DNA from 2 places in the Novosphingobium sp. Sphag1I genome. Region 2 is predicted to be linked to the other one. Evidence: riboswitches for the same ligand, from Rfam matches in the RefSeq annotation. Region 2 holds a riboswitch; the other holds the start of a gene.
The links. Region 2 has a riboswitch for thiamine pyrophosphate ahead of ACZ9HU_RS18195 (TonB-dependent receptor). Riboswitches for the same ligand answer to the same signal wherever they lie in the genome.
Positions count from the first base shown of each region.

Region 1: another riboswitch for thiamine pyrophosphate. It lies ahead of ACZ9HU_RS14920 (hypothetical protein); the one in region 2 lies ahead of ACZ9HU_RS18195 (TonB-dependent receptor).

Region 1 covers NZ_JBWBQS010000012.1:69,099-79,472, forward strand. Annotated here, with positions in the region: gene ACZ9HU_RS14890 (hypothetical protein) at 1-79, shown strand, start outside; gene ACZ9HU_RS14895 (phytoene/squalene synthase family protein) at 138-1,085, opposite strand; gene ACZ9HU_RS14900 (LOG family protein) at 1,096-1,677, opposite strand; gene ACZ9HU_RS14905 (hypothetical protein) at 1,909-2,349, opposite strand; gene ACZ9HU_RS14910 (phytoene desaturase) at 2,548-4,029, opposite strand; gene crtY (lycopene beta-cyclase CrtY) at 4,026-5,264, opposite strand; TPP riboswitch at 5,474-5,579, shown strand; gene ACZ9HU_RS14920 (hypothetical protein) at 5,662-6,063, shown strand; gene thiC (phosphomethylpyrimidine synthase ThiC) at 6,081-7,943, shown strand; gene ACZ9HU_RS14930 (DUF4440 domain-containing protein) at 8,300-8,710, shown strand; gene ACZ9HU_RS14935 (hypothetical protein) at 8,977-9,267, opposite strand; gene ACZ9HU_RS14940 (cupin domain-containing protein) at 9,648-10,076, opposite strand; gene ACZ9HU_RS14945 (1-phosphofructokinase family hexose kinase) at 10,076-10,374, opposite strand, start outside.
Region 2 covers NZ_JBWBQS010000018.1:6,491-16,864, reverse strand. Annotated here, with positions in the region: gene ACZ9HU_RS18200 (phosphotransferase enzyme family protein) at 1-69, opposite strand, end outside; gene ACZ9HU_RS18195 (TonB-dependent receptor) at 69-2,312, opposite strand; TPP riboswitch at 2,429-2,538, opposite strand; gene ACZ9HU_RS18190 (chloride channel protein) at 2,661-3,869, opposite strand; gene ACZ9HU_RS18185 (DUF389 domain-containing protein) at 4,001-5,485, opposite strand; gene ACZ9HU_RS18180 (cation:proton antiporter) at 5,518-6,798, opposite strand; gene ACZ9HU_RS18175 (class I SAM-dependent methyltransferase) at 6,888-8,159, opposite strand; gene ACZ9HU_RS18170 (sensor domain-containing diguanylate cyclase) at 8,296-9,327, opposite strand; gene ACZ9HU_RS18165 (FKBP-type peptidyl-prolyl cis-trans isomerase) at 9,523-10,134, shown strand; gene add (adenosine deaminase) at 10,139-10,374, opposite strand, start outside.

The DNA of each region.
Region 1 (10,374 bases), on a different contig from region 2:
ATCGCACAACGTAGACTTTCCGGTGCGCCCCAACCCCCACGCCTGCGGCGCGCATGGCGTGGCAATCTCGGCCTGCTGAACCGGCGGCATTCATCACGAACGACCGGCCCCGTCACAAGGCGGGGCCAACCAGCCCTTCACACCCGCGCAACCGCGCGCGCCAGATCCCCCCGGCGATAGGGCACCATGGGCACCTGCGCAGGCGGCGACGCCATCGCCCCGATCAAGCCCGCAGTCAGGAACCGCAGCTTTTCCGCCTTGCTGGTGGATACGCGAACATCCCAAGCCTTTGGCCCGCGCTGGGCCACTTTGCGGGCAATCGCGCCATAAATGCCCGCCGCCGACAGCACGGCCCAACGGCACCGAAAGGGCAGGCGCGCTGCACCCGCCCGCGCGCTGGCCTCATAGACCTGTGCCGTGGCGCACATGCGCGCCACAATCCCGACCAAAGCGGCGCGATGTTCGGGCGCCATCAGGTCTGCCTCACGCACCCCCGCCTCGGACAACCAGTCCGAGGGAAGGTAGCAACGCCCCGCCGCGTGATCCTCGGCAATGTCGCGGGCGATATTGCCCAATTGAAATGCTATGCCCAGATCGCTGGCCCGGTTGAGCGTATCGGCATCTTCGGGATCAACGCCCATCACCAGCGCCATCAACACGCCCACCGCCCCGGCGACGTGATAGCAATAGCCCAGCATGTCCAGTTCGGTTTTGGGCCTCCATCCGGCCGCATCCAGCGCAAATCCGGCAATTACATCGCCGGTATGCACCGCATTGATCCCGCATTCGGCGGCCACCACGCCCAGCGCGTCGAATGCGAAATGCCCGGTCGCATCCCCGCCCAGCGCTCGTGCGGTCAAACGGCGGATCTGCTCCAACCGCTCCGCCGCCCCGGCCTGCGCGCCCAAAGCGCCGCCATGGTCCTGATCATCGGCCAGATCATCACACGCCCGGCACCAGGCATAGAGCAGCCACACCCGTTCACGCGTGGCCGCATCAAACAGTTTCGATGCGGCGGCAAAGCTCTTGGACCCGCGCGCGATGCTCTCACGCGCCGCCTCAACCAAAGCCGCCCGGTCTATCATACCCGGCCGATCACAGGGTCTTGGGGTCCATGCGGATGATCTGCTCACCCGGTTCATGGGCCGCCATCCGGTCGAGCAGCAGGTCCAGCTCACGCTCGGCCAGAATGATGCCCTGATGCGCGGGGCGAATAAAGCCGACCTCGCCCATATGGCGGTTAAAGGCCAGCAATCCGTCATAGAACCCAAAAGCGTTGAGCAAACCAACCGGCTTCTGGTGATAGCCAAGCTGCGCCCAGCTGACCGCCTCCCACAGTTCATCCATCGTACCGACCCCGCCCGGCAGAGTCAGGAAACCGTCCGAAAGACGCTCAAACGCGGCCTTGCGCTCATGCATCGTCTCAACCGTGATCAATTCGGTCAGGCCCGTATGCTCAACCTCGACATGGGCCAGCGCCACCGGGATCACGCCGATCACCTCGCCCCCGGCCTCCATCGCCGCGTCCGCCACAGCCCCCATCAGGCCAAGCCGACCGCCACCATACACAAGCCCAATCCCGCGCCTTGCCAGCTCGGCGCCCACTTCACGGGCCAGTTCGATATAACGGGGATCGGCGGGAGTGGCTGAGCCACAATAGACAGCAATGCGTTTCATGCCCCCCACTTTAGCGATTGTGCAGGGGATGGCCAGATGGGTCTTGGGGGAATTTTGGGGATGGGATTTTGTTGATGTGCGTGTGCCTCCGGCGGGCAAAGGGCGGGGGCCCTTTGCAATCCCGGTACTGTCAGCGGTGTGCCCGAGGTTAGCCCTTGTGGATTGGAGAAAGTAGTTGTGTTTGATAGCCGCTTCGCGGCGGGGGATGGTTGGAATGTTGGGGGAACGGATTTAATTGCCAATCAAAACTGCTTCTTGCGCCCCACCTTTTATCAATTGAGCGATTTCAAGCCGGAAGGTCTCTATCTCAGGGTAATGCGTGTGAAAAAGTCCACGCACACGATGCTGAGGTTCAACATCGTCAGCAACTTCAAATCTTACGGCCAGGTTACCTTTGCTATCAACCGGCGTGATTTCCAATCGAATGATAAGGTCATCGCCTTCCAGAGAATTGAAGCCCCACTGCGCAACGACAGGTTGCTGCTCTGTGATTGGGAATCGTGCAAGAGCCTCTCCGAACTCATGCACTTCCTGCCATTGAACCCACAACCCTCCTTTGCCAGAGAAGCGATCCGTTTCCACTGCAATCCAAAGTCGGCCAAAATCGTCTCGCGGCAAATCGTGATCAAAGAAGCTTGGATCATGCCTGTATCGAAGGGTAAGCCTATTCATTGTTATGATTTTGCAGGTAAACACGGCATCCGCAATAGTACCCTCCGCGTACCAGCTCTTTTCTTCCCGCGAAGCGGCTTATTCGCCCCTCCAACCTCACCCCCAACACCGCCTCTCGCCCAAAACCGCCCAGTAACGGGATTGCAAAGGGCCCCCGCCCTTTGCCCGCCGGAGGCAAAATATCCCCCCAACAAAAACCTACCCCGCCAAATCCTCTATCATCAACCCGGCGGTGGCTTTCGCGCTGCCCACAACGCCGGGAATACCCGCCCCCGGATGCGTCCCCGCGCCGACCAGGTACAGGTTGGGGATCACATCATCACGGTTATGCCCACGGAACCAAGCGCTCTGCGTCAGGATGGGTTCGAGGCTGAAGGCGCTGCCCATGTAGGCGGAGAGGTCGGTTTCAAAATCGGTGGGGGCATAGTGGAACTTGGTGGCGATCCGGTCGTGGATGTCGGGGATCAGACGGCGGCCCACTTCGTCGAGGATGCGCTTTTCAAGGATGGGGCCGACTTCGTCCCAATCGACCGACAATTTGCCGCGATGGGCGACGGGCACCAGCGCATAGAAGGTGCTGCGTCCTTCGGGCGCCATCGACGGGTCGGATGCGGTGGGATGGTGCAGATAGATCGAGAAATCGCGCGGCAGCACGCCATTGTCGAAAATATCCTCGAGCAACCCCTTATAGCGCGGCCCGAACAGGATCATGTGATGCGGGATCTGGGGGAATTGCCCCTCCAGCCCGAAATGGACGACAAACAGGCTGGGCGACCAGCGTTTGCGCGCCAGCGATTTGGCATAGGCCTGTCCACGCGGCGTGTCGGAGAGCAACTCGCGATAGGTGTGCATCAGGTCGCCATTGCTGGCCACGGCGTCGAAACGTTCGCGCCACCCGCTTTTGGTTTCGACCTCATGCGCGCGGTTGCCGATCGTGTGGATCTGCACAGCGCCATCGTTCAGGCGCAGCGTCCCGCCCAACCGTTCAAACAAAGCCGCCATGCCCGCGACAAGGCGGTTGGTGCCGCCCCGCGCCCACCACACGCCGCCATCCTTTTCCAGCTTGTGGATCAGGGCATAGATGCTGCTGGTCGCCATCGGATTGCCGCCGACCAACAGCGTGTGAAAGGACAACGCCTCGCGCAGCTTTTCCGATTCCACGAAACCGGCGACGCGCGAATAGACACTGCGCCACGCCTGATGCTTCATCAACGCGGGGGCGGCCTTGATCATGCTCTTGAAATCAAGAAACGGAACGTGGCCCAGTTTCACGTAACCCTCGCGGTACACCTCGCCGGCAAAGTCCAGAAATTGCTGATACCCGGCCAGATCGCCGGGCGCGACGCGATTGATTTCGCTGCGCAGGCGGGCCTCGTCATTGGAATAATCGAAATGGCTGCCATCGGTCCATTGCAGGCGGTAAAAAGGCATGACCGGCATCAAGTCGACGTCGGTCGCAATGTCCTGTCCCGACAGGCTCCACAATTCCGACAGGCATGACGGGTCGGTGATGACGGTCGGCCCCGCGTCAAACGTATGGCCGTCGCGTTCCCACACATAGGCACGCCCGCCGGGTCGCTCTCGCGCCTCAACCAGCGTGGTGGCAATGCCGGCCGATTGCAGGCGAATGGCCAGAGCCAGTCCGCCAAAACCGGCACCAATCACACAGGCCTTTTTCATGAATCCTCAGTTTCCCCGGCAAAGGCCGGTATGGTTGTCGTTTCCAAAACACCCCCGATCGCGCCCAGATCGGCCAGCCCCCGTCCGCCATCCAGCAAACAGGCCACAGCCGCGCCAATAGGCACCGGAGGCCGCCCCATCAACAATCGGATGCGGTCGGCCCATGTTGATTGCCCCGCATAGAAGCGCTCGATCAACCTGTCATTTAGGCGGTAAAAGCGGGCAAAGACCCGGTGGCGCTGATCCGGCACGGCGGCGCCAAACAACATGCGGGCCAGCAGGCGGTAGAACCCGCCCGATTTCCAATGGTCGCGGGCAAATTCCTCGACCCTGGCGGCCAACGCCGGGCCCGACAGGTCCGGCAAATCGGCAATCATCGCCGCCACCCGTACCGCCGTGGGCAGCGAATAGCCCGTCAGCGGGTGAAACAATCCCGCCGCCACGCCAATCCGCGCCACGCCATGTCGATTGTCGCGCAGGCCATGGGGGTCGCCATCGGCCACGACCGGCAACACCCCCTGCTCCTCGTGCAGGACCTCGGCGACGGTCCACCCCTTGCTTTTGGCATAGGTGGCAATGCGTTCGCGCAAGGCGGGCGCATCAATGTCGGGCGTGTCGGAATAATAGGTATCCTCGACAAAGACCGTATCGGGCGAAAAAGGCAGGGCATAGACAAAGCGGAACCCGTCATGCTGGGTTCGGTTGCCGTCCATCACGATGGGGGCGGTCAAACCATGGGGGGCGCTGGTGCGCAGCATCTGGCCCACGAATTTTTGCCACCCGCCGCGCATGCCGGGAAAGGCCGTTGACCCGCGCGCATCGATCACCGCGCCCGCGCGAAACTTTCGCCCATCGGCAAGCGTGAAGCCCCCGCGATCAAACGCCGTCACGGTCGCGCCCGTCAGGATCGAACCTTGGGGCAGGCTTTCGCGCAGGACCGCGTCAAAGCGATCGCTGGATATCGTGCGATAGGGGCTGCTCAGATGGCGACGCTTGCCGGTAAAGCGGACGCTGTAACTGCTCCAACGCGCCACGATCAAAGGTTTAAGCAGCCATCGCGCCGAAACCGGAATATCGCTGAGGAAAAAGGACCAGAGGTGATTGCCCCCCAGTCTGTCGTCCCGTTCCACCAACATGATCCGCAAATCGGGCCGACGCGCCGCCAAGGCCAGCGCCACCAGCCCGCCTGCCAATCCGCCCCCGAGGATGGCAATATCCGTGTCATGTCCAGCCATAGACCAGAGTCTATGTTACCCCAGACCAACCGGCAACCGCCCAAACAGGCAAATGCCAAGGAAATTTATCTTGGCTGCGATGCTGTTTGGGGCATGGCCGACCGGGACGATGGCGGTGCCGGAACCGCCCCTGACAAATCCACCCAATTCTGCGCGAATTCGCCCGCAACGCGCGCTTGCCAAGGGCCGCGCCTTGGCATAACCTGCGATCAATATCCCCGGGGAGCCATGTGGCTGAGAGGTGGGCGTAACGTCCCACGACCCGTTGAACCTGAACCCGTTAATCCGGGCGTAGGGAGGGAACGAGTCTGTCGGCCCGGTATGGTGCCCCCCGCTCCTCCTCTCCTGACGCCGCAGAAAAAAGGCGAATAAAAAACGAAAAAACAAAGGAGAAGGTATGCAGGAAGCTGGAGATCCCACGGCTTGGAGCGCTCTCATTCTTGGTCTGGCCGCGCTGGCCGCAGGAGCAGGGGCGCTTAGGCAACCGGGCGTTTGGCAGACCATGATCGGCGAGGTCGAAGGATCACCCGCCCTACAATTCCTGTGCGGTATGCTGGAATTGATGGTGGGGTCGCTCGTTTATTTGGCCAATCCATGGATACCGCATGACCTTCTCACCTGCATCATCAAGGCGCTGGGCGGATTGATGATGGCCGAGGCTTTGGCCATCCTGTTCGCCTGCGATCTTTACACCCAGATGTGGCTCAAAACCCTTGGCAATTTTCACAAGGGCTGGGCCGGTATCACCACTCTTATCGGGCTTGTCATGACCGTGATTGGTATGGCCCGCTTCGGATAGACAGCAGAAAGACATCCATGGCCGACATCAACTCTCCCCTTGAAATTGGCGTCACCACCGGTGCCATCCGTGGCTCGAAGAAGATTTACGTCCCTTCGCCCAGCCATCCCGAAATCAAGGTAGCGATGCGCGAAATCGCGCTGGAGTCGTCGGCCAGGGAACCTGCGGTGCGGGTCTATGACACGTCCGGCCCCTATACCGATCCCAATGCCACGATCGATATTGCCGCCGGCCTTGCCCCGCTGCGCCGCGAATGGATTTTGGCACGCGGCGATGTCGAGGACTATGAAGGCCGCGCGATCAAGCCCGAAGACAATGGCTTGAAAGGCCCGGATCGCAGCGGCGGCGTGCCCGCCTTCCCCGGCGTCAACACCCGCCCCCTGCGCGCCAAGGCCGGGGCCAATGTCAGCCAGATGCATTATGCCCGCCGAGGCATCGTCACGCCCGAAATGGAATATGTGGCGCAGCGCGAAAACCTTGGCCGCGCCATCCTGAAGGAAAAGCTGGAGCGCGACGGGCAAAGCTGGGGCGCAGAAATCCCCGATTTCGTGACGGGCGAGTTCGTGCGGTCAGAAGTGGCGCGGGGCCGCGCCATCATTCCCTCGAACATCAACCATCCCGAATCCGAACCGATGGCGATTGGCCGCAATTTCCTGGTCAAGATCAACGCCAACATCGGCAATTCGGCGGTCGCCTCGGACGTGGCCAGTGAAGTCGACAAGATGGTCTGGGCCATCCGCCACGGCGCCGACACGGTGATGGACCTGTCGACCGGGCGCAACATCCATGACACGCGCGAATGGATCCTGCGCAATTCGCCCGTCCCCATCGGCACCGTGCCCATCTATCAGGCGCTGGAAAAGGTCGGCGGCATTGCCGAGGATCTGACGTGGGAAATCTTCCGCGACACGCTGATCGAACAGGCCGAGCAGGGCGTTGACTATTTCACCATCCATGCCGGCGTTCGCCTGCCCTATATTCCCCTGACCGCCAAGCGCGTGACGGGCATCGTGTCGCGCGGCGGCTCGATCATGGCCAAGTGGTGCCTGGCCCATCACAAGGAATCGTTCCTTTACGAACGGTTCGACGAAATCACCGAGATCATGAAGGCCTATGACGTGGCCTATTCGCTGGGCGATGGTCTGCGCCCCGGTTCGATTGCCGATGCCAATGACGAGGCGCAATTTGCCGAACTCTACACGCTGGGCGAACTGACCAAGCGGGCGTGGGAACAGGACGTTCAGGTGATGATCGAAGGCCCCGGCCATGTGCCGATGCACAAGATCAAGGAGAATATGGACAAGCAACTGGCCGCCTGCGGTGAAGCTCCGTTCTACACGCTGGGGCCGCTCGTCACCGACATTGCGCCGGGCTATGACCATATCACGTCGGGCATTGGCGCGGCGATGATCGGCTGGTTCGGCACGGCGATGCTTTGCTATGTCACGCCCAAGGAGCACCTCGGCCTGCCCGACCGCGATGACGTCAAGGTCGGCGTGGTGACCTATAAGCTGGCCGCCCATGCGGCGGATCTGGCCAAGGGCCACCCGGCGGCGAAGTTGCGCGACGACGCCCTGTCGCGCGCGCGTTTCGAATTCCGCTGGCGCGATCAGTTCAACCTGTCGCTCGACCCCGACACCGCCGAGCAGTATCACGACCAGACCCTGCCCGCAGAAGGCGCCAAGACGGCCCATTTCTGCAGCATGTGCGGGCCGAAATTCTGCAGCATGAAGATCACGCAGGAAGTGCGCGAATTCGCGGCCAAGCAGAACGCGCCCATCGAAACCTTTGCCGCCGCGCAGGACGCCGAAGCGGGCATGGCGCAGATGAGCGAGAAGTATAAGGAAGCGGGCGATCTCTACATTCCTGCTGCGGAATAAGGGTTCGTTCGGGATTGATGAAAAGGTCGGGGGCCGGGGTGGTCCTCGGCCCTTCTTTTGGTTTGGGGTTGATGCCTCCGGCGGGCAAAGGGCGGGGGCCCTTTGCAATCCCGATACTGTCGGCGGTGGGGTGCGATGGCGGCCTTGCTGGAAATTTCAGCGTTTTGATTGTAAAGCCTGCGGCGCTTTTAGCGCGAGTTTGCTGCGCCGCAGGCTTTCAACACCCATGCCCAGAAACGCCACCCCGCAAACCACCCGCAACCCCAAAACGGGATTGTTAAGGGCCCCCACCCTTAACCCGCCAGAGGCAAATACCCCCTTCCCTTCCTCCCAAAAATCCCGCAGCGGTGAATCCCATGCAAAACCCCGCCGCCGATCTTGCCATCCGCCTGCGCCGCGCCGCATTCAATCGCGCGCTGGAACAAGGCGACCTTGACGCCATCACGCCGATCCTTGCGCCCAATGTGACCTTGATCACCGGCACGGACAGCGCGCTGCTGAACGGGCGCAAGGCGCAATTGCTGGCGTGGAAGCGTGAATTTGCCGCCCCTGCGGCCCAGCGCTCGATCTATGTCCGGACACCGGAAACCATCATCGTCAGCGCCATTGAACCCATCGCCATGGAACACGGCGCATGGCGCGGCGCCACCGTCGAAGGCAAAGTGCAAGCATCGGGCACCTATGCGGCCAAGTGGCGCAATCTTGCCCCGATGGGGCCGGATGCCAATTGGGTGCTTGTCGCAGAGATTTTCGTAACGCTGGCCTGAAACCATCAACCAAGTCAGCAAAAAGAGTTCATAAAATTCGCCAAAGTGGCATTTCATTCATGGATTTGTCAGATCAGCACTGCCATATGGATGGCGCGGCCTAGTCGGCTCTTATTGAAGAGGCTACCAACCCGACTGGGCCGCAACTCTTCCCCAAATTTCTGTGCGCACGCAAAAGGGCGGCCGGAAGTCATCTTCCAGCCGCCCCTTGGGTTTTGTAGCGCGTATTTCAGCTTTGGAACCGACCCGTTTCCGGGTCCAGGTTCTTACTGGCCTTCGACAACTTCCTTGCTGTCGAGGTGCTGAACTTCGTGCATGTCAAAGTTCACGGGAGCCTTGTTGAACGTGCCCGAAACGCCATTCTTGGTCACCTTCAGTTCGAAGGGCACCTTGCCGTTGTAGGCCGAACCCTTGAGAACCTTCACGCCGTTCTGAACTTCCGAGGTGTAGGTGTAGGTCACGCCCTGATAGGTGAAGCTCTGCTTGGGAGCTTCGTCAGCGAAAGCAACGGTGGGCAGAAGAGCGAAAGCAGCGGCAGCGATAACAGTCTTGATCATGGCAAATTCCCCTATTTGGTTAGGATTCATTGCCTCGAAGCACCCTTTATGTTGTTGAACCCCGTCTATCGTGAATGGTGGGATTCGAGCAATTGCATTCACCAACGAGTTGATTGCATTTTTTGCAAACGGCGACAGCCCTGCCTAAAATTAATGTCCACCTATCCCGTTAGAATTCGCCATTATTCCTCGGAATTGGGGGATTTTTGATGTTCCGTCGCCTTCAGATCCGCATAAGGCTTGAATAGGAATGCATACAAGTTTCACCCGTTCATCCTGGTAGAATGATCCAAATTCATCAAAGAATCATCAGATCGAATCACTCAATTCAAATCAACGAAAAACCATTTTGGAATGTTGCGTCGCAACAAAGAACCCAATCACCCCGGATGCCAATCGGGATCGGCCAATTCAAACCCTTCGAACCGGAATCCCGGCGCCACAACGCAACTGACCAAGGCCCAACCGTCCTTCGCCCGGGCCGTTTGCCAATATCGCGTCGGGATCACGCCCTGCGGCTCCTCCCCCGCCAGAACATCGCCGCCCAAACGGATCCAGCGCACCGGCCCCGCATCATCCTCCGCCACGCCCAGATCCAGCGCCGACCCGGCATGCCATAACCACACTTCGGCGGCGTCGATCCTGTGCCAATGCGACGTTTGCCCCGCTTCCAACAGGAAATAGATCGTGCTGACGCGCCCGCGATCAGGCCCTTCGCGCCATAATTCGACGTACCATCCACCCTCGGGATGCGGCTGCATGCCAAGGCGTTCGATTATCGCCACAGCCTTTGGATCACGCTCTGCCATCACAACTCTCCCAAAGCTTCCCACATCTGCCGCACCGCTTCCGGGTGGCACAGGTCCGTGCCGGGCGACAGGACCGCCGCCGTCCCCGCCGCCATGCCCCAGCGGAATGCACCCGCTGCATCTTCGTCGCGCAAAAAGCCATGGACCATACCGCCCACGAAACTGTCTCCCGCGCCCGTCGCGCTCTTAACCAGAACATCCAGCGCGGGCCGGACGATCACCCCGCCCGCATGGGCCAGAACCGCCCCTTCGTGCCCCATCGACACCGCGACATGGGCGGCCTTTCCGGCGCGCACCA
Region 2 (10,374 bases):
GGCGGGGGGTTCAAGCACTTTACCCATGCCGTGGACCAAATGATCCGATGCAGGCGCGTTGGCGGTCATCAGAACGCGCGCGAGATGGTCGCCACAAAGGCGCGCCCGCCGCCGATATAATAGGTCGGAGCATAGCCGGAAATGACCGAGCCATTGCGCCCAACGGTGTCCTGCGCATTCATGCCAAAGCTCTGCACACCCGACAGGACGCGCGGATTGGTGATGTTGATGGCGTTGACGCGCAAATCGGTGCGCTTACCATCGACCAGCTTGGCCAGATGGACGCCCAATGACAGATCAAGCGTGGCATAGCCGGGAATGCTCTCGTCATTCATAAAGGTCGAATATTGGCGCGCGACATATTTCAGCGCCGTGCTGCCAAACAACAGGCCATCGTCATAGGTGCTGCCTACGCCAAACTGATAGGCGGGCGCGGCAACGGCGCGCTTGCCCTTGGTGGGCAGCCAATCGCCATTGACCGACAAATCGCTGTCGATCCGCGTGTGCAGATATTCGCCCGAAACATAAAGGCTGACGCCCTTGGCCGGTCGCCAATCGATTTCGCCATCCAGACCATAGGAAGTCTGGCTGCCGCCATTGATCGTCGAATTGACCAGAGCGCCGCCGCTGTTCACGACGGTTGCGACCTGTCGGTTGCGGAAATGGTAATGAAATCCAGTCATTGAGAACGAAAGGTTAGGTCCGATATAACGATAGCCCAGCTCCTGAGACACCGAATATTCGTTTTTGAGGTCAGTCGTCCCCCGCGTGCTCACCGCGCCATAATCATAGGTGTTGTAGAGCGTGAACTCATTGGGCGCGCGGAAATTGGTGGTGATATTGGCAAAGACCTGCTGGCGGTCATCGATCCGGTAATGCAGCGCGGCACGCGGCAAGGCGGCGAACTTTTCAAACCGCACCCCCGATTGCGGACCGGGCAGGAAATTGCGCCCGCTGCGCAAGGCATCGACGCCCTTGAAACCAATGTCGGCGGTCAAACGGTCGCTGATCGTGATGCTGTCGGCCACAAAGAACGCCTTGGACACTGTCACCGTCCGTATATTCTCATAGGCCAGAAGGCGGCCATCGGCGGTGCGGATCGCATTGGCGGGATAGCCCCATTCGTCGGCCGGCTGCCCATCGCTGCCCACCGGGGTGTAGGTCTGTTGCACACGGTCATTGCCGTAATCGAACCAGATCCCGCCCGTCAGACGATGCGCGCCCGCCTGCAACGTCAATTTCGTCACATTGCCGGCGCGAAACTGATTGCCGGTCCAATTGCCCAGAACCGTGGCCAGACCCGAAGCATCCGCGCCGGGCAGATTGATCGGCTGGGTCAATTCCTCGGTGCCCAGATAATTGCCCGTTGTGGTCAATTGCATCCCATAGGGCGAATTGCCGTAACCCCATTGCAGATAGGTCGTGGTGTCCAACGTCAAACGGTCGTTGATCTGAATATGCACCGGGGCCGACAGATAGATATTGCGGAACGGCGCACGATAGAAACGCCAGTAACTTGTATCACCAACCGTATAATTCTTCTCGAAATTATATCCGCGCCCATAGGTTTTCCAATTGGCCAGAGAGGGGCTGGGATAGGTCGAAGTCTTGGCCTCGTTGAACGAGACGGCCAGACTGGCGCGATTGCCCTGCCCCCATTCCTTCAGCAATTTGCCGTCAATATGGTTGCGCAGATCATAGCCCGCCCCGCGCCAATTGTCGGCGCGATTGTTCGAATAGGACACAAAGGCGCGCAAGCCGCTGTTGCCGATCGTGCCGGTGTCGAAACGGACAAAGCCGCGCCGTTCATTATACGAACCCAGCGAGAAATTGACCAAAGCCCCCCGCTTCTTGGCCGGATCATCCAGCGTCAGCGACAACAGCCCGCCCGTCGCGCCCAATGTCGGCGAATCCATATCCACCGCGCCTTGCGTCAGGGCGACCTGACGGATGTTTTCCGCGTCCGCAAATTGCGATGGATAGGCATAATAATAGCCGATGTCATTCTGCGGCGCGCCTTCCATCAACACGCCGATCTGATCCTGGCCCATCCCGCGCAGGGTCAGGCTGGAGGTTGCCGAAAGGCCGTAGGGATCGGTGGACGACACATTCGCGCCGGGCAGCAGGCTGACCAATTGGAACGCGTTGAGCGTCGGGGCCTGCTTGATGATGAAATCGGACGAAATCGCGCTGATCGCCTTGGGCGCGGTCTGGTCGGGCAAGAGACCTTCGGGATCGGGATGACCGGTCACGCGGATGACGGCCGGATCATCGGCTTCTGCCGCATGGACCTGCGTCGCAAAGCCGGCCATGGAAACCGCCATCGAAAGCGCCAGCGCGCGCCCGCAGCCCCCCAGCAAACGCAAACGGATCAAATCGGCAGCCATCATCTTTTCCACGTCTCTCGCACTCCAACGGGAGAGACAACGGACTGGCCGCCAACCCTCCCTACGCCGGTGTCAACCGGATCAGGTTCAGCGGGTCGTGGTCTGCTGACCACCTCTCAGCCGCGCAACAGCGGCCCCCCGGGGATGCGGTGCCTCTAGGGGCTCTTTGCGCTTGTGGGAAGTCCTGTTGCGCATGCCATGCAACAACGATGATCGACTGCGACATTTTGGGCATAGCAACACTACACCCCGATGGTGCTGGCCGGATGGCTTTCAGCGAAAACTGAGCGAGAGCGCGTGATAGAGTTTGGGGCGGCACACCAAAGAGCTGACCCAATCCGCGATCAACGCCGTGCCGAACAGAGGCAGGATCATCCCCCGGTCGGCAGTCATTTCCATCACGATGATGATCGCCGTCAGGGGCGCCCGCACCACCCCGGCAAAATAGCCCACAATGCCCAGCACCACGATGGCCCCGCTAGAATGTTCGGGAAAAGCCATCGACAAGGCCTGCCCCAAACCGGCGCCAACCGACAGGGTGGGCGCGAAAATGCCCCCCGGCGCCCCGCTGATGGCCGTGGCCATCGTCGAAATCAGCTTGGCCGGACCGAACAACAGCGATGCCTGATGCCCTTCGAGCAAGGCGCGCGTGGTTTCATACCCCGTGCCCCATGACAGGCCGCCACTGGCAATTCCGGTCAAGGCGACGATCAAACCGCAACCCCCGGCCAGAAGCAGCGGACGCGCCTTGATCCGCACCAGCCAAGGCGCCCCGGACCAAGCCATCGCCACCATCACACGCGAAAACAATCCGCCCAGCACGCCCCCGATCACCCCGGCCAGAGGCACGACCAGCACCATGGCATGAAGGTCCAGCCGGGTGCTCATCGCTCCGAAATAGACGTAGTCACCCGACAGGCCCAGACTGACCAGACCGGCGATCATCACGGCGGCCATCACCTGTACCGCAACCTTTTGCTCAAAGGCCGAGGCCAGTTCCTCAATCGCAAAGGCGACCCCGGCCAAAGGCGTGTTGAACGCCGCCGCCACACCTGCCGCGCCCCCTGCAATCACCACGCCGCTGGTCACGGGAATGCGAAGGACGCGGTTGACCGCCACCATGATGGCGGCGCTGATCTGTACCGTCGGTCCTTCGCGCCCCGCCGAACCACCGGCCAGAAGGATCAGGATCGTACCGAAGAATTTGGCAAGTGCAGTCGAGGGTGACAACAAGGCCTTGGCCTTTGGCCCATCTGGCTTGTGACAGGCTGCCATCACCTGCGGAATGCCGGAGGCACGGGCCAGAGGCCAATAGCGCCGCGTGCACCACACCACCGCCATGAACAGGGCGGGCGTCACGATCAACGGTGACCAGAACGCGCGGCGGTACATCGCAATAAACAGATGCTGCGCCCATTCACCACATTGCGCGAAGATGATGGCGACCAGCGCCAGCAGCATGGCGCCAATGATGGCGGCCACCCTTGATTTCAAATTCCCGGTACGGCGCAATTTTGCAAACCATGCGATGGCTTGCCGATAGATCGACACAGCGGCCTCATGTTCAGCCAAGCTTGGAAGGCTTAGCCCTTAGGCCGCAAATGCCCCGCCGTCTATGGGGCGTTGGCGGGTGGAGGCGGCGCAAATTGCAATTGCGCTTGCGCAACCTTGATTGTCTTCGATGGCGCCGCCACCGTCACGGCAATCCCGGCCCTCTGCAATTGCTGAACAAAGGCGGCGCTTTCTTCCTCCGCGCCCAAAAGCACAACGCGGTTCACCCCCCAACGCGTCACCGCCCAGACCGCCAGATCCGGCGTGACCGCATCCGTTTCATCCTGTTGCCCCTCCAAAGCGACGTTGAGATTCGCGCTGGCGGGCGGGACAATGGCGACATGCCATCCTTCGGCCACCTGTTGGGCCATAACTTCCACCCGGCGATAATCCTCCAGCCGCCACCCCGGCGCGGCGACAGGTGCGACAAAGACCGTGCGTTCCGTTCGGTTCACCCATAGCGATGAGGTGGGCAAACCAATTGCGGCGCGAATACGTGCATAGGGCGGAACATCGGCGGCGATCCCCGCCGCAGTACGCTCCATCGCGGCATCAACCATTGCCTGCGTCTGGGCGGGCAAGTCCGCGGCCAGCACCTGTTGCAGCTTGACCGTTACTTTTTCCGCCCCATCGGCAATCAACGCCTTGCGCAACACATCATCGGCATCGCGGGAATAACGCGGCGTCACCACCAGCGCGCTCACCTCTGGATCACCCAGCAGCGGCCATGTCACGTCTAATTGGGCAATGCGGCTGTTGGCGCCATCGGTGGCCTTGGCAATGGCGGCCCTTGCGGTCTTGCGCAGACCGGCCTCGCGGCTGACCTGCGACAGCGTCAGGCCCAGCGGAACGGCCAGTACCGCAAAAGCGCCAAGCCCGGCCAAAACATAGCGCGGCGACCAGTCCACATCACGGTCGGGCAAGGCCGCGCCGCTGAGCCGGGCCACCAACGCAAAGGCAAAAGCGATGGCCGAAAGGTTGGTAAGAAAAAGTAACAAGGCGCCGATGGCAAAGGCGGGCTGCCACACGGCAAGGCCATAGCCCACGGTTGCCAAAGGCGGCATAAGCGCCGTTGCGATGGAAACGCCAATCGCTGTCCCACCCTTTTTCATCACCGAGGCATAGCCCCCGGCCAGCCCGGAGAGCAAAGCCACCACCAGATCGAGCAAGGTCGGCTGGGTCCGCGCGATGATTTCCGGCGTGGCATTCCGTATCGGGCTGAGCCAGGTGATGAGAATGCCGGTCAGAATACCGATGGCTGCGCCAACCGCGACCACCTTGGCCGCGTCACGAATGCGATGGCCGTCGAGCGCGGCAAACCCAAAACCCAGCGCCGCAATCGGTCCCATCAACGGCGAAACAAGCATCGCCCCGATCACCACCGCCGTCGAGGATTGCAACAGGCCCAGCATGGCAATGCCCGCCGCCAAGCCGCACATCAGCGCAAAGCCGCGCGACAGTCGCCCGTCATCCTCAACCTGCTGGCGGATTGTGCCGGCTTCCTCGTCGCTCATGTCCGGCAAGAGCACGAGATGGGCCAGTTTCACCCGCCAATAGCGCAGCCGTTGGTGCCAGTTTCTCAATGCACCGTTTCCCCTGTTACGCCATGACGCTGTTTGATCCGTTCGATCAACGCGCCGATGCTTCCGCCCTGTACGATAACGGCAAACAGGACGACGAGATAGGTCGCCGCCAGAATGGCGCTGCGGATCGGGCTGTCGGGCAAGGACAGGGCCAAAGCCACCGAAATCCCCCCGCGCAGCCCGCCCCAGACCAATGTCGGCAAGGCCAGCGGCCCCATATCGATCATGCGCCGCATCGCTACCAAGGGCACGCCCACCGAAATGACGCGCGCGACCATGACCAGAACGATCGAAATCACCCCCAGCGCCAGCAAAGACAGATGTGGCGCAATCGCGATCACTTCCAGCCCGATCAGCAGGAACAACACGGCATTGAGGATCTCGTCAATCAAGGCCCAGAATTTGAGCAGATAGTCCTGCGTCACATCGCTCATCGCATGGGCGACACCCGCATTGCCGATCACAAGGCCTGCAACCGCCATCGCTACCGGCCCGCTGATATGCAGCGCCATGCCAAGGCTGTATCCGCCCATCACCACGGCCAGAGAAATCATTACCTCGATATTATATTCATCGATGCTGCGCATGGCGCGAAAGGCGATCCAGCCGATCACAAGGCCGAGCAAGGCCCCGCCGCCCGCTTCCTGAAGGAAATCCATCGCCGCGTGGGACAGGTGGAACTCCTCGCCGCCCGTCGCGATGGCCAGAAGGATGGTGAAAACCACCACGCCCACACCGTCATTGAACAGGCTTTCCCCCGCCACCGTCGCCTGAAGCGTCGGGGGCATGGCAGCGCGCTTCATCACGGCCATGACGGCAACCGGGTCGGTCGGGCTGATCAAGGCGCCAAAGACCAGCGCCCAGCCAAGCGGCACCATGACCCCCAGCCAGCCGGCCGCCAGCCAAAAGGCAAAACCCACCACCACGGTCGAGATCAACACGCCAATTGTGCTGAAAATGATGATGGGCCAGCGCCCTTTGCGCATGTGCGACCAATCGACATGCAACGCCCCGGCGAACAGCAGGAAGGACAACATCCCCTCCATCAGGGTGCGATGGAAATCGAGTTGTCCCAGAAAAGCGTTGAATTGAGGCGCAAGCTGGCTGGACGGCATCAACCGGTCAACCACCAGCACCAGCAGAGAGGCAATCGCCCCCATCACCGTCAACCCGACCGAAGCGGGCAAACGCAGCCAGCGGTGGTTGGCGTAACCCAACACCGCCGCCGCCACGATCAATACCGCCGCTGCGTCAAAGGGGGAGAATGTCGGGGACACGGCAAGGCCTCTCTATCGTATCTGTCGAGGCCCATTTTGATGCCCCCGGCATGCTTGTCCAGCAAAACCGAACCTTTACTATGCCTCTTTTACGCGACCTTTGGCGCAAGGTGCCACACCGGCGGCGCCTCTTTGGCCAGAAGGCGGCGCATTTCGTCCGCGATATAGTCCCGCGTCATGGGCAGAACATCCTGACGCTTGACGCTCTGAATGTGGAAATTGACCATGCTGCCCTGTCGGAACGCCTGTTCGGCCCCGGCCAGATAGAATTGCCACATACGCAGCATCGGCTCGTCATACATGGCGGTAATCTTGTCCGCATGCAGCGTGGTGCGCCGATACCATTCGGCCAGCGTATGGGCATAGTGATAGCGCAGGATTTCAACATCGCCCAATTGCCAGCCGGTGCGTTCAATCGCGCCGACCAATTCGCTCATCGCCGGGATATAGCCGCCCGGAAAGATATACTTGCGCGTCCATGCGTCGGTATAACCGGGCCGTCCGGTGCGCCCAATCGTATGGGTCAACATGATGCCGTCATCGGCCAGTCGATCAAACGTATGGCCGAAATATTCATCAAAATGACGCGCGCCGACGTGTTCGATCATCCCGACACTGGTAATCCGATCAAATTTGTCCGTCAGATCGCGATAATCCACCAGCCGGAATTGCACTTTGTCAGCAACACCTGCGGCCTGCGCCCGTTCCTGTGCGAATTTCACCTGATCGGGGGCCAGCGAAATGCCCAGAACTTCGCAACCGTAATTGCGGTTGAGATAGAGCGCCAATCCGCCCCACCCGCAACCAATGTCCAGCACCCGCATCCCGCGCGCATCGGTCTGCAGAGCGAGCTTGGCCGCGATCAGCGCCTTTTTCTCCAATTGCGCCTGTTCCAGCCCGACCTGCGGCTGGGCGAAATAGGCCATCGTATATTGGCGATCCTCGTCCAGGAACATTTCGTAGAATTGTCGGGTCAGGTCATAGTGATGGCGAACGTTCTTGCTGGAACGATGGCGGTCATTGAATTGGTCCAGACGCCATGCCACGCGGTCAATCCATTGCCGCATCCGGCCCGGCGCCTCCATATGGCCCTTGGCGGCCTTGACCTCTGCGCCGATCATCAGGATCAGATCGCGGATGTCATGGGGCGGTTCCACCACCAGCCACCCGCGCATATAGGCTTCACCCGCGCCAAGTGATGGATGGCGCGCGATATGGGCCGCCGTTCGTTTGTCGGTAAAGCGAAGATGCAATGGAGCACCCGCGCCGGTGCCGTAATGATAGACCCGTCCGTCCGCATCGGTAATCTGTAATGGCCCGGTGCGGATGGAACGACGAAGGAAGCGATCAAGCAACCACATGTTTCGTCCTTTCATCCCGTCGCATATCAATTCCGCAAAGGCGAAATTGGTTCCGACGAATGGCCGCGATTTGTTTATTTCGCAGCAGGAAACATCCGGAATATACCATAGTCGTAATGACCGCTCCAGCCCCGTATCAGGGTATGAGCGCCGGTTCCCGCTTCTCCTTTCGCTCACGCTTTTCCAGATACATGGCGGCATCGGCCTTTTGCAGGGCCTGATCCGTGGTCAAATGCTGCGGATCGGCGCTGATGATGCCAAGGCTGGCGCCCGGATAGTAAAAGCGGCAGGCGGGTAAATCATAATCCCCCTCGATCAGGGCGGAGATCCGTTTACGCATACCGGCGACAGGGGCGCCATCATCAGCGTCCAGTGCCGGGGCCAGTCCGGCCAGCACGAATTCATCCCCGCCCAGACGCCCAAACAGATCGCTGCTGCGCATACCTGAGGAAAGGCGCTTGCCCACCTCGATCAGGAAAGCGTCGCCGGTTTCGTGGCCATAGGTGTCATTGATCTGTTTGAACCCATCAAGATCGATAAAGGCCAATAGCACCTTGCGCCCTTCCCGCTGGGCCAGACCGAACAGGCGTGACAACTCCTGAAAGATAAAGCGGCGATTGGGAAGGCCGGTCAACGTGTCGGTAAAGCAAAAGCTTTCAAGCTGGCGATTGGCTTGTTTGAGCCGCTCCATCATATGTTCGCGCTGTATGTGCTGCTGGATCAACTGGCCGAACAGGGCAAGGATCTGTTGGCTTTCGGACGAGATGGGGCGGCGCTCGGCACTGGCGGCGCATAATGTTCCGAACAGGCTGCCGTCTTCCAGACGCAGGGGCGTTGACAGATAGGTGCATATGCCCAGTGCCTGCGCCGCTTCGGAATCGCCCCAACAGGCCGAAACATCCTCGGTGAAGGGCCGCCCTTCATCCAGCGCGCGTTTGCACAAAGTGTCATCCCAGGGCACTATGATACCTTCGGGTATCTGCATTTGCCGGGTGTTGCGCGCATAGATGACCGTCTGCACCCCGGCGTCCTCGTCAACGCGGGTTAAATAGGTGCTTTCCAGACCCGTTACCAATTCCAGCATAGCCAACAAAGGACGCGTAAGTTCTTCAACGGTTTGCGCGCTCATCAAAGTATCCGAAATCTGGACCAGCAATTCTTGCGACATGATTGTTCCTTATGCTGATCGTGCGGTGCTGACCCATTATGCCGTCACGACCATTGCCCCAAAGGACGGGTGGATTTTCCGAAATTTAACCATGAATTTCATCATCAACGACGATGGAGCGAACCAATCCTTCGCCCATAGGATTATGCGCCGCCGCCTTGATTGCGGGCGGGCATCCTGCCTATAGATTTGGCCATGAAGCTTTCGTTCCGCGCTTTGTCGCCCCTCGCCCCGCTTGTGGTCCTGCCCATGCTGCTGGTCCCGCTCTCTCTTCAGGCCGCACCGGCGCGCAAGCCCGTCGCCAAGGCAGCGGCCAAACCCGCAACATCGGTGGTCAAGGCCACCAATGACATCATCCCCTTGCCGCTCAACCCGATCCTGCCCGCTGGCCAGCGTTTGTGCAGCGCCAAGACCGCCGATGGCCTTGGCTATACGATCCTGCGCGACGCCCCCGGCGCCAAGCCTGCGGCAGAGGATTACGTGCTGGTCAATTACATCGGCTATCTGGCGGCAACCGGCGCCGTGTTCGATCAGAACACCAAGGCAACCTTTCCGGTCAGCGGCGTGATCCCCGGCTTTTCCAAGGGGCTTCAGATGGTGGGTAAGAATGGCATCGCCCGCTTCTGCATCCCGGCAGCCATGGGCTATGGTTCACAGGAAGCAGGCCCCATCCCGGCCAATTCCGATCTGGTGTTTCAGGTCGAGTTGATTGACTACAAGACCGCCGCCGAAATCGACGCCATCCGCAAGGCCCGCGCCGCCGCCGCAGAAGCGCCCGCCGCGCCGACCACGCCGCCCCAGCAATAAAGCCTTAGCTGGCGGCCTTCACATAGGCCGCCAGTTTGCCCAGCATCGCATCCTTGTCCGCCTGTGGCAGCCAAGCCGCCTCGAAACCATTGCGGGCGATGGTGATCAACTCGCTCTTGCTTAAACCGCTGCGATCGGCTGCGCGGATCAACACATCGTTGATATACTCGCTGCCCATATAGGCTGGGTCGTCGGACGAGATCGTCACTTTCAACCCGGCATCCATCATCTTGCGCACGA